Regions from separate parts of the Ureibacillus endophyticus genome, predicted to be linked through region 4. Evidence: riboswitches for the same ligand, from Rfam matches in the RefSeq annotation. Region 4 holds a riboswitch; each other region holds the start of a gene.
What was found. Region 4 has a riboswitch for cobalamin ahead of cobJ (precorrin-3B C(17)-methyltransferase). Riboswitches for the same ligand answer to the same signal wherever they lie in the genome.
Positions count from the first base shown of each region.

Region 1: another riboswitch for cobalamin. It lies ahead of NKR20_RS10110 (glutaredoxin family protein); the one in region 4 lies ahead of cobJ (precorrin-3B C(17)-methyltransferase).
Region 2: another riboswitch for cobalamin. It lies ahead of NKR20_RS01735 (ABC transporter substrate-binding protein); the one in region 4 lies ahead of cobJ (precorrin-3B C(17)-methyltransferase).
Region 3: another riboswitch for cobalamin. It lies ahead of cobT (nicotinate-nucleotide--dimethylbenzimidazole phosphoribosyltransferase); the one in region 4 lies ahead of cobJ (precorrin-3B C(17)-methyltransferase).

Region 1 is NZ_JAMYWW010000001.1:2,063,679-2,066,833, forward strand. Features, by position in the region: gene nrdE (class 1b ribonucleoside-diphosphate reductase subunit alpha) at 1-864, opposite strand, end outside; gene nrdI (class Ib ribonucleoside-diphosphate reductase assembly flavoprotein NrdI) at 839-1,216, opposite strand; gene NKR20_RS10110 (glutaredoxin family protein) at 1,213-1,437, opposite strand; cobalamin riboswitch at 1,569-1,748, opposite strand; gene NKR20_RS10115 (hypothetical protein) at 1,889-2,101, shown strand; gene NKR20_RS10120 (branched-chain amino acid aminotransferase) at 2,206-3,155, opposite strand, start outside.
Region 2 is NZ_JAMYWW010000001.1:350,615-353,769, forward strand. Features, by position in the region: gene NKR20_RS01725 (sigma-70 family RNA polymerase sigma factor) at 1-140, opposite strand, end outside; gene NKR20_RS01730 (hypothetical protein) at 303-845, shown strand; cobalamin riboswitch at 916-1,118, shown strand; gene NKR20_RS01735 (ABC transporter substrate-binding protein) at 1,265-2,257, shown strand; gene NKR20_RS01740 (FecCD family ABC transporter permease) at 2,220-3,155, shown strand, end outside.
Region 3 is NZ_JAMYWW010000002.1:95,155-98,309, reverse strand. Features, by position in the region: gene NKR20_RS18800 (hypothetical protein) at 1-122, shown strand, start outside; gene cobT (nicotinate-nucleotide--dimethylbenzimidazole phosphoribosyltransferase) at 171-1,226, opposite strand; cobalamin riboswitch at 1,317-1,494, opposite strand; gene NKR20_RS18790 (putative quinol monooxygenase) at 1,561-1,857, opposite strand; gene NKR20_RS18785 (acyl-CoA thioesterase) at 2,077-2,487, opposite strand; gene NKR20_RS18780 (heterodisulfide reductase-related iron-sulfur binding cluster) at 2,471-3,155, opposite strand, start outside.
Region 4 is NZ_JAMYWW010000001.1:1,409,949-1,413,103, reverse strand. Features, by position in the region: gene cobK (precorrin-6A reductase) at 1-190, opposite strand, end outside; gene cobJ (precorrin-3B C(17)-methyltransferase) at 201-1,916, opposite strand; cobalamin riboswitch at 2,055-2,237, opposite strand; gene NKR20_RS06855 (hypothetical protein) at 2,515-2,658, shown strand.

The DNA of each region.
Region 1 (3,155 bases), 650 kb from region 4:
CATTAACTCAAAAAATATATTTGGAATGATAATACCTGTGGATAAAGTAGCTAGACGAATTTTATCATCGGCATTTGGTTTTTTTGATGAAATAAAGCTTTCGATATCCCCATGGAATATATTTAAATAGGCGACCCCCGAACCATTCCGTTGTCCAAGTTGATTGGAGTAACTAAAGGAATTTTCCAACAGTTTTGCTACCGGTATGACCCCACTTGCTCGGTTTATGATTCCTTTAATCGGGTCGCCTAATGGTCGTAAATCTGTTAAATTAACCCCAACCCCTCCACCTAGTCGTGAAAGTTCTAAACAATAGCCAATATTTTCAGCGATGCTATTCATCGTGTCGTCCATTGATAATTTAAAACAACTAACAAGCTCTCCCCTTGCCTTTTTCCCACTGTTTAATGCAGTTGGTGTGGCTGGTTGGTAAGCTTCCATAATTGCTTCTACTGCTCTTTCTGCAAGTTCTTTATCTCCTTGCGCTAAATAGAGAGCGATAATAACAATACGATCTTCATATTTTTCTAGTATTTCTTCCCCATCTCTACTTTTCATGGCATACGCGTCATAAAACTTGCTTGCACTCATAAACGAAGGAAACCGGAAGTTATATTCATAGGCTTTTTTATACAATTTTTTAATAAAATTTATATCGTATAAATCCAAAAATTCACGTTCATAATATCCTTCATCTACTAAATATCGAATCTTTTCTTCTATATCAATAAAATAACGTAAACGCACATTTACGTACTCTAAAAAATAACGTCGGGTTGCTTCTCGATCTTTTTCTAATTCTAATAAACCTGTTCGACTATATTGATTCAGCACTTCATTATTTAGTTTCAAGTATGATTTCATTCAAAACCCTCATTTCATAAAACAGTTGGATAGCTTCGTAGTCTGCAGGATATCCGCGCAAGTCAATTTTTCTAACTAATGGAATGGTGTAAAGGGATGCAATTTTATCTCCTGCAACGCCAAAATTATTACCGAAATTTCGATTGCCACTGACAACAACACCCTTACAATGTTGAGCATTCCTCGCTAAAAACCTCGCAACTTTTTCAGGTATTTGTCCTAATCCATCGGTATAGGTCATTAATAAATATGGTTGTTGTAGTACTAAACCTTCTTTAATTTCTTGTTTATCGCCGTTTAATTTTGAGGCAATATACCGAACATTTCCGGTACGACTTGCAAAGACAATCACGAAATACTCAGCTCGATTTTGCTCATTATGTCATTGAGATTACCAGAAAATAAACCATCCATTTCGATTACTGGTACGGTTAGAAAACCGGCATCAAGTATCTTTTCTTTTGCGCATTCATCATGGTCGATGTTAATAGTTTCAAAGGCTATTCCTGCTCGTATGAGTTCTGATTTAATCCATAAGCATTTTGGACATACTGTTTTTGTATAAAGTTTCATCAATTTAATCCCTCTCCTTTTCGTAAAGGGGAAATAAAAAAAGCTACCTCTTCGAAAAGAGATAGCAATAAAATGGAAACGATTGATGTAAAAATGGTACCGTCTCCATTTCTCAATCCCCGAAGAAATGTTTTGAGTGTTTTTACTTGGCAGGTCTCCTGGCTTCGCTTCATCCGCGGATTCCCTTCCCATGCAAAATGCACAGTGGTAATTGAATCTTCGTCAGCTTTACAGTTGCGGGGACAGCGCCGGAATCTCACCGGCTTCCCTATTAAACTACATGTAGTAGTACCAATTAAAAACGAACACAATATATAGTTTTTATTACTGATGTTAAGTGTATCAGAGTTAGTTACCTCTGTAAATGGTATTTTAGGTATATTATAGTGAACAAATTGAAAAGCATAAAATTTTCATCAATGCACACCTTAACCATTAGGAGGTGAGCAGCTTGAGTAGAAATAGAAATAATAAAAAAACGCTGAATGAACGAAATCATAATCCATTTGAAACTTATAAACACTTACACAGAAACACTACAAGTCATCAAGATAACCCAGAAGATAACACGGCAGAAATTGCAGAAGAATTTGATTCTAAAGTAAAGAATAAAAACAATGCAACAAACCACGATAAAGATCAACAATCGAATAAAAGAGAATAGTTTAGAAAAAGGTGAGATCTTTGTGCTCGCCTTTTTAATTTTGAATATTCTCCTCTATAAAAAAAATCGCAGCTACCTTTGTTAGTAGCTACGATTCCACTATTTTATAAACGAATTGTCCACCCAAAAGTATCTTCAATTTTTCCTGTTTGAATGCCAGTTAATGTATCATATAACATTTGAGAAACTTCACCGATTTCGCCATTGTTAATGATATATTTTACTTCTAAATATTTTAACTCGCCAACTGGTGAAATAACCGCTGCTGTCCCTGTTCCGAAAACTTCTTCTAAAGTTCCGTTATTGTGAGCTTCTACAACTTCATCAATAGAAATACGGCGTTCTTCAACCGGAATATTTTTTGATTTTAATACTTGGATCATTGAGTCACGAGTAATACCAGGTAAAATACTACCGTTTAATTCAGGAGTAATAACTGTTCCGTTAATTTTAAAGAAGATGTTCATACTACCAACTTCTTCAACATAACGGTTTTCTTTACCATCTAACCATAATGTTTGAGAGTACCCTTCACGATCTGCAATTTCTTGACCTTTTAGTGCACTTGCATAGTTACCACCAGTTTTCGCTTCACCAGTACCACCTTTTACGGCACGAACAAATTGTTGCTCTACCATAATTTTTACTGGGTTAATTCCCTCTTTATAGTAAGAGCCTGATGGAGACATGATGATTATAAATTTATAATTTTTTGCAGGATGTACTCCTAAATGTTCTTCTGTTGCAATAATAAATGGACGGATATAAAGAGAAGTACCTGGAGCACTTGGTACCCATTCACGGTCCACATTCACTAATTGTTTTAAAGCCTCTAATGCATACTCTTCGTCAATTTTTGGAATACATAAACGATCATTTGAATGATTAAGACGAGCAAAATTACGTTCTGGACGGAATAATAAAATATCATTATCTACCGTTACATAAGCTTTTAACCCTTCAAATACAGATTGTCCATAGTGGAAAATCATTGCAGATGGGTCAAGGGAAATTGGTTGATATGGAATAATACGACCATCATGCCAGCCAATAC
Region 2 (3,155 bases), 1.1 Mb from region 4:
TTTTCTTTTACATACGTAAAGGCCAGTCTCATTACTAAGTCCCCATACTGTTCCATTAACCATTCCAGTTGTTCTTCCTTTGTCGCATGGTTCACTTCCTGGATGGTGGGGGATTTTAAATGTATTAATTTAGCATGCATTTTTAATTCCTCATTTTTGTTTTTATCAGTTAGACGGAGGTGGATAGAATACCGTTCCGTAAACATGTTATAGTAAAATGAAAAAAAGATATATTTGAAACTAATACCAAATCTGGCAATTACATTAATAGAGATATTAAGAGGGAATGTGAGGTATCGAATATGAAAAAACTTTTAGCCGTTAGCAGTCTAGTAGTTTTCTTATGTGGGTGTTCAGATCCTATTTCACTTCCAGAAGATTTAAAGTCAAATTTAGGAAAAGAAGAATTCGTTGAACCAGAGACATCAGAATACACTACATATGTAAAGTCGATTCGAGAATATATGTACTATAGAACACAAGCTGTATTAAATCACGACGTAAACTTGCTTTGGGATAGATATCCGGATTTAAAAAATAATATCGATCAGAAGACGGGAATTAATATCGAAAAAGACGAAATTGATTCGATGGATGATGTTATAGATGCTAACTATAGTATTGAAAGCTACGAACCAATTAAAGTTAAAAGGATTAACGAGCAAGAAGTAATTATACTAGTACATGGTAGCATTTCCTATGTGAAAAAAGACTTCGATGAAGCAGGTGGGGAATACTTGATAGAAGTTAATTTGCAAAAGAAAAGCGACCAATGGACAGTTGTAAAAACGGATGAATACCTCGAACATGAATATAAAGAATGGTTGGAGGAAAGGGAAAAATAACTTGGAAGTAAATTTTTTCTGACATTTACAAATACGTCGCTATCAACTATACTTCACTTTAGAACAAAAATGAATACGATACATATAGGTTTCTTAAATATTCGATTAAGAATGATTTAAGACTAAGAGGGAAGTTGGTGTAAATCCAACACGGTCCCGCCACTGTAAGCGAGTAGGAAGGTTACGCAATATCCACTGTGTTTTATAACATGGGAAGGAGTAACCGACTGTTGATTCGTAAGTCAGGAGACCTGCCTATTATGTAGTTTAAACTTCCTCGAGGAAAGGAATGTTTAAAGCGCAGGTAACCGAACTTAATTTTTGGTTATATACTTCTACATAAACTGCCTTTTTACAAAACGCTTTCCAAGAGGGATGGCGTTTTTTTTATTGTTCTAACGTAGAAGGAGGAATTTGAAATGAAAGAGATTTTCAAAAAGTTGGGACTGTTCACCGCGTTTCTACTGTTAAGTATTGGGTTACTTGCAGGGTGTGGTACGGACGATACTAACACACAAGATGACGCGGATACAAACGCAACTGAAGAAGCTAATGAGAAATCGGGAAATGTGTTCCCAGTAACGATAACAGATGATGCAAATAGGGAAATAACGATTGAAAAAGCACCTGAATCAATTGTTTCCATTCAAACAAGTAATACAGAAATTGCCTTTGCATTAGGGCTTGGAGATAAAATTATTGGTGTATCAGATTATTGTAACTATCCAGCTGAAACAGCCAACATTCAAAAAGTTGGTGGACAAGATATTAATGCAGAGCTTGTTTTAAGTTTAATGCCAGATATGGCGCTTGTAACAGATTATCACTACAATACCCATCCAAAAGTATTGCAACAATTTGAAGATGCAGGAATTAAAGTCATCGTAGTTGGAAGTGCAAGTTCATTTGATGATGTTTACGAGAAAATTAAAATGATTGGTACTGCTACGGGTACAAGTGATAAAGCAGAAGAAATTATTACGGACATGAAAGATCGTCACCAAGCAATCAAAGATAAGGCAATAGCTTCAGTGAAAGAGAAAAAACGTGTTTGGGTAGAAGTTTCACCAGCTCCAGATATTTTTACAACAGGTAAAAATACATTTATGCACGAAATGCTTGAGTCAATTCAAGCAACAAATGTTGCCGAAGACCAAGAAGGTTGGGTGAAATTAAACGAAGAGGAAATCGTTAAATTAAATCCAGATGCCATTATTACAACGTATGGATACTATATTGACAATCCAAGTGAACAAGTGCTTGCGCGGGAAGGATGGGCGGAAGTACCTGCTGTAAAAAACGGAGAGGTATTTGACGTTGATAACGATACGGTTACAAGACCTGGTCCTCGTTTAATTGAAGGAGTCGAGACACTTGCAAAACTTATCTATCCGGAAATTTTTAAACAATAAAACAATTTGGTTATACATTTTTAGCGGAGGGCTCCTACTTTGTACGGGCCTTCTTGGCTTATTTTTAAGTAGTGTGACAGTACCAATAGCAACAATTTTACATATCATTTCAGAAAAAACATTGGGTATGGGTTGGCTACAAGTTATTCCGAAAAATGAAGAAATGATTATTTGGAATATCCGTTTGCCCCGTGTCGTTCTTGCTTTTTGTGTTGGTGCTTCTTTAGCACTAGCAGGGGCAGCTTTCCAGGGGCTATTACGTAACCCATTAGCAGATCCTTATACCATTGGAGTTTCATCCGGGTCCTCACTTGGCGCGGTTCTTGTTTTGTTTTTCCAAGTATCTATTATTGGTTTAGGTAGTTTTACACTGCCAGTAGTTGCCATCGTAAGTGGTTTAACTACTCTACTTGTTGTATTTGGGTTAGTGCAATTAAGTAGTAGAAGTTTGGCAATTGAAACGATTATCTTAGCCGGTATTATTGTTAGCTCCTTTATTGGTGCACTTGTTTCCCTCATTATTTCATTAGGTGACAGAGATGTTATGACACAAATTATTTATTGGTTATATGGAAGTGTCGGTATGAGAGGGTGGGAATACGTTCAACTCATTATTCCATTCATGATAATTGGATCGATTATTTTATTTTATCATTATCGTGAACTAAATGCGTTAGCTCTTGGGGAGGAAACTGCCGATCATATTGGTGTGAATGTAAAAAGAGGAAAAGCTTTTATATTAGTAGGTGCGTCTTTATTGACCGGCTCAGCAGTAGCTGTTTCTGGGTCAATTGGATTTGTTGGACTTGTTGTTCCTCACTTAGTACGTCTTATAATTGGACCAAATCATCGCCATGTATTGCCGTTATCCTTAATAACTGGTGGTAGCTTTCTAATT
Region 3 (3,155 bases), on a different contig from region 4:
CAACACCACTCTTCCAAGCTATTAGTGAATATTGCGAGAAAACAGGTATTTCAAAGGCATCCTTCTTCTCCCAAGCAGCTCGTGAAAAGCTAAAACGAGAAGATTTAGATACGGAATTTTAAAAATGACCCCGTAAATGTTAGATTAATAACGTTTACGGGGTCATTTATTTATTTACTTAAAAGAAGCATCGATTCTTCAAGAGTTGCCATGTTTTTCATCATTGAGCAAGCCGCATCTAGAATAGGGAAGGCTAGAGCTGCACCCGAACCTTCGCCTAGACGCATGTTCATCTGTAACATTGGTTCAATGTCTAGTAATTGAGCCGCAATTTTTGCACCAGGTTCTTCCGACATATGAGAAGGGATGATGTATTCCTTTACGTTTGGTTCAAGTTTGTAGGCAATTAACGCAGCGATTGTCGAGATATAACCATCGATTACAACTGGCACACGATTTGCGGCAGCTGCTAGAATCACACCAGCCATACCCCCAATTTCTAAACCACCGACTTTCGCTAAAATATCGATAGGGTCCTGAGGGTTTGGTTTGTTTAACGCGATTGCTTTACGAATTACCTCTGCTTTGTACTCAATGCCACCAGCACCAACACCAGCACCGAATCCTGTTACTTTAAGGGGATCGCAATTATGGATAACGGATAAAATGGCTGCACTTGGTGTTGTGTTGCCGATTCCCATCTCACCAGTACCAAGTAGGTTAATGCCATTTTTAATTTGTTCTGTTGCAACTTCGATACCGACTTCGATGGAACGGATGGCTTCTTCTCTTGTCATGGCAGGACCTTTTGCCATATTGTCTGTACCATATTTTACTTTCTTAATCAAGACACCTGCATCAGTTGGAAGATCTTCTTTCACACCAACATCGACCGTTACGACTTTTGCGTTCGTAATTTTGGCGATGGCACATACACCTGTTAAGCCTTTAGGAAAACTTAATGTTTGAAACACCGTTACGTTTTGTGGATTATTTGTAACGCCTTCCTCATAAACGCCATGATCGCCAGCCATTACAATCATGGCCTTTTGATCAATGTTAGGGAATAGCTCTCCCGTAATGCCAGATAGTTGAACCGCAAGAGATTCTAATTTTCCTAGACTTTGTGGTGGTTTACTAAGGGCATCCACACGTTCTCTTGCTTTTACCATCATGTCTTGGTCTACCGCTTGAATTTGTTGTAATGTTTGTTGTAATAATTCCATCGTTTCATTCTCCTTTTTGTAAATAGTCAAATAAAAAAAGCCTGCAGTTTATTCCATAACAAATAAACTACAGACTTTTCCATCGTCTATATGATTCTAAGTAGTTAGGCAGGTCTCCTGGCTCAAGTTCAACATTTCATAAAGCCTTCCCAGAATATTTCTAGTGGCATTTTTCTATGAAACTCACTTTTACAGTGGTGGGACCGCTAAAGATTTACACTTTATTCCCTATTCTCCCTTATCGGGCACCTAATACTTTTATGCAGTTAAATATAATTTACGCCGAAGATCACTATTCGTCAAGAGTGAGAAAAATAGAGTAGATGAATTTTTCTTAAATAGATGAAATACCTTTTCCACCTAATGTTGTTAGGGTACTGATTCTTTCCATGCCAGTAATGATGGGTTTCGCAAGACTTATTAATGTTTGAGTAACCTCAAGACTAAGAGATGCTTGATGAGCACTTTCATTAGTCCATACTTCAAAATCATAAACGGTATTTGGTTCATTTTCAGAAGTATTCACCAGATAGATTTCACATTCATCTAGATTCTTTATTGATTGTGCTGCTTCTAATAAAATATTAATCATGTTTTCTTTTTCGCTTTCTTGTACCGTAAACCTGTTCAATAAACTAAATTTGTTCATGCTAATCTCCTTTATTTTGACATCTTTTAAGTATTATATCGTTACGAGTTTCTCCTATATCTCTTCTATGTAGGTAAAATGAAAAAGAGGATATATGCTCATGTATTGAACATAGTATCCTCCTTTAGAGTATTTAAACGATAAAAGGTGTTTTTTAATATATTAGGGGAGCGCAAATTTACTTTTAAGGGGAGAGTAAATTTACACGTTTACTTTTATTAATTTTTCTAACTCAGTTCTTATATCATCAGGGATCGTTGTAGCTTTTAATTGCTCATTTTCAATACTTACCCATGCACGAACTTCATAACCTTCCGCTAATAGGGTATCATTGTCATAAAATGTATGACGTAGCTTAAATACTTTACTTTTCACGTACTCTACGTCCGTTTGAATCGTAATTGTGTGATGATAATAGCCAGGGGATTTGAACACACAATTCGCTTCAAGCAAAGGGGTAACAATGTTTTTTTCTTTTAAACTTCGAGTAGGATAATTGATGGTATTAAATAATTCATGGGTTGCGTTGTCCATCCAGCGATAATAGTTGGGGTAGTAGACTATACCGGCTGGGTCTGTGTCGCCAAACTGAATTTTAAACGAGTACTCCATCTTGACTACTCCTTTCTACTGTTTCTACAGACGTACCAAATACGGCACGTTCTAAAATTTCTGCAATGTCAAATGTGCTTACCGTGTCTTCTACTTCTTTTGCTTTTGTTCCATCTGTAAGCATTGTTAAGCAGAATGGGCAACCAGATGAAATGACGGATGCATTTGTTTGTAATGCTTGTTCTGTACGCGCTATGTTAATACGTGTACCAACATGATCTTCCATCCACATTAAGCCACCACCAGCTCCACAACACATCGCGTTTTCACGATTACGTTCCATTTCTACTAAGTTAACACCTGGAATTGAACGTAAGATTTCACGTGGTGGATCAAATACGTCATTGTATCGACCTAAGTAACAAGAATCATGGAAGACAATTGTCTCTTCCACTCGATGGTTCATCTGTAAGCGACCTTGCTTCACTAGGTCATACAATAATTCGGTATGGTGTAGTACTTCACCTTGCCAACCGAAGTCAGCGTATTCATTTTTGAAAATGTTATAAGCATGTGGGTCGATTGTAACGATTTTAGTGACTTCATACTTTTCAAATTCTTCAATGTTAGAAGTAGCTAGTTCTTGGAATAAAAACTCATTTCCTAAACGGCGTGGTGTGTCACCAGAGTTTTTCTCTTTATTCCCTAAGATAGCAAACTTCACGCCT
Region 4 (3,155 bases):
CCTTTTTTTCATGAATTAAGGTCACCATATCTTCTACTGATAGTCGACCTACGTGATAGTCAATACCGGCATCTCTTAAACTATCAGCTGCAGAAGTTGTAACAACAGTCGCCAATAACTTATGTCCCTGTTTTTGAAGTTCCATTGCAAGTTCACGTGCATCACTTGTCCCTGCGAGAAATAAAATCATGCCACCCCTCCTAATCGCCACATGGTGCCTCTTCAATCTTAATTTTGCAGCTCATATCTTGATATTCAAACTGTCCAATTTTTTTCACCCGTTTAAAATATTTAAATAAACGTTCATTGGGATGTGCGTTTTGTTTATATTCCTCAATGATTTTGGTTAGCAATGGTATCAATGCATCAGGTGCGATTCCCTCTGCAACAGGTTGTGCAGCATGAGCTGTTCTTCCTACTGGTTTTGATCCAATAAATAAATCAAATTTCTTTTTACGATAAACAATTCCAATATCATCAAACACCGCACGATAGCAAGCCATCCCACAGCCATTAAAGCCTACATGTAATTCTTTCGGTAACTTCATACCACCAAGTGAATCCATAATTTCTTCAGCATATGGAATGGAATCAGCTTTTTCCCCATTGCAAAAATCGCATGCTTTTACATTTAGTACGTCTCCAATTGGAAGAACATACAATCCTGTTTCACGTAATCTATTTACTATGAATTCTGGATTTTCAGTTGGAATCTTCACATAGAAACGATGATCTGGTGTGTATTCAAATGTACCGTTTTCCCCAACTATCTCAGCAATCACCTGCATTTGCTTAGGAGTAATCACTTTGTTTGCAACCCCAGGGGAAATCGCAAACTCAAAAATCGATTCAATCGATTGTTGCACTAAAAATTCTGACTTTACTGGTTCCTTTGTAATACAAGCTAAAGCCATTCTTGCCATTTCAAGTGATGAAATATTATTTTGAGTTTGTTCGAATTTTGATTGGGATTTTAAATTTGTTTCTAATGTTGCGATTCCAGCCGTTTTCACAGACTGGTTGTTAATTAAGTTTTTTTTTATAGGCTCAATTCTTTCAAAGCCTGATTTCGCTACTCCTGTTTCTTGATCAAGTGCCCATGGTTCTGCTTCTTTTTTCAAACGTTGGTGAGGTTTCCAAATTTGCTTTTCCTCTCCAAGGGTATATTTACGTTGATAGCCACGGGGTGTAATAATTTTATTATCATAAAAGAATGTCGATGAGTTCCCTACTACAACCGTTGTTAACATCCCTATATCATGTTCTAACATCTCTGCTAAGTTCGTTAGCACAATATTCTGATTCTCGCGATAAGCACTTTTCACCAAACCGACTGGTGTTTCAGATGAGCGATACTTCAATAAAATCTGCTGTGCTTCTACAATTTGACGTGTTCTACGCCCTGATTTCGGATTGTAAAAGGCGATTACAAAATCTGCCATAGCGGCTGCTTCAATACGCTTTTCAATAACTGTCCACGGAGTTAAGTGGTCACTTAAACTAATAGTGCAAGAGTCATGCATCACAGGGGCTCCAAGTAAACTTGCACAAGAGTTGATAGCCGAAATACCTGGAACCACTTCAACTTCTATTCCTGTTGCTTCTGTCCAACCTTTTTCAATCAGCACTTCATATACAAGTCCTGCCATTCCATACACACCCGAATCACCACTTGAAATAACAGATACAATATTTCCTGCCTCTGCTTGCTTCACTGCTTGTTGTGCTCGTGAAACTTCCTCTGTCATTCCCGTGCTTACAATGGTTTTTGCAGTTACTAAATGCCGAATTAATTCAACGTACGTCTTATAACCCATTATGTGATCACTTTGTTGAAGTGCATCTACAGCGCGCTTTGTAATATGATCCCTATCTCCAGGTCCGAAGCCGACAACAAAGATTTTTCCTTTTTGCATCCAAACACCCTCCGATTTACAATAAAAAATGCCCGTACTCACCTTTAACAGGTAGGTACGGGCACGTGAAATTTACATACAAAAGTATAAAAAAACACAAAAACACAAGGTTTCGCCTGTACTTTTCCCTCCGAAAAGTAAGTATCGTTTAAATAAGCAGGTTTCCTGACTTAAGCATCATCTTACTCCTACACCTTCCCGATTTCTCAGTGGTATGTTGTAGTTTCATCAGCCATTACAGTAGCGGGGGCTGTACTAGATTTTCACTAGTTTCCCTTTTAACTCTTACGTAATAAGAGCACTTATTTAAATTGCATATTTATTAAATTAATTAATAAAGTACCATACTATTCTATAAATAGAAACAATTTTTTATTGCTTAAGTAAATATTGTGTAAAACACCTTATTATTTGAATCCAAAGAGAAACATCAGAAAACTTTCAAAACCATAATATTACTAAATTCTATTTATAGTTTTTGTATAAAATAAAAAATAATAATTAATCCAACTGCTCTTTCAATTGTAAATATCAAGTATAGATTTTTAGCAAATTTTCCACACTTGTAACAGTACTTACGAAAAAGGATGTGATGATTTTGGAAAAAACAAAATTTGCTGATTTAAATGAACAGCAACTCAAAGAAATAAAACAGCTAGAGGAAAAATTAGATGTAACGCTAATTGCATATGATAGTTCTGTATTAGATGATCAAAATCAATTTGACAAGGCAGCTAATTAGATTGGACTCGACTTAGTGTTTGGGACAAAAGGTGGTTTTTAAAATTTATTTAGAAATATAGTGATGAAAATCTGCTATTAAGAAAAAGTTGATTGGAATGGAGTGTGGCTAAGTGTAGCTGACGGCATTCGCCTTTCGCTACAGAGCCAAGCTTCCTGCGGGAATAGCAAATTTATTTGCGACGAAAGCGTAAGCGACAGGAGCACTGAGCCGAAAATCCATTTTCGCCGGCCATTGACGGCAAAAATTAGTTGAGGCCATGCCCGCGGAAAGCGTCCACACGGAATGGAAATCCACGTTCTTCAGATCAAAAAGACACCATTTTTCAAGTTAGAAAAATAATGTCTTTTTAGTTTTGTCCCAACCCCTTTTTGTTTTTATACTACCTATAATGATATTCAATAAATGCACCCTTTAATCTTAAAGATAAAGATAAATACCTTTCAATTCGAGACATATAACAACTAACAACAGAACATTATGTACCAACTATTCTT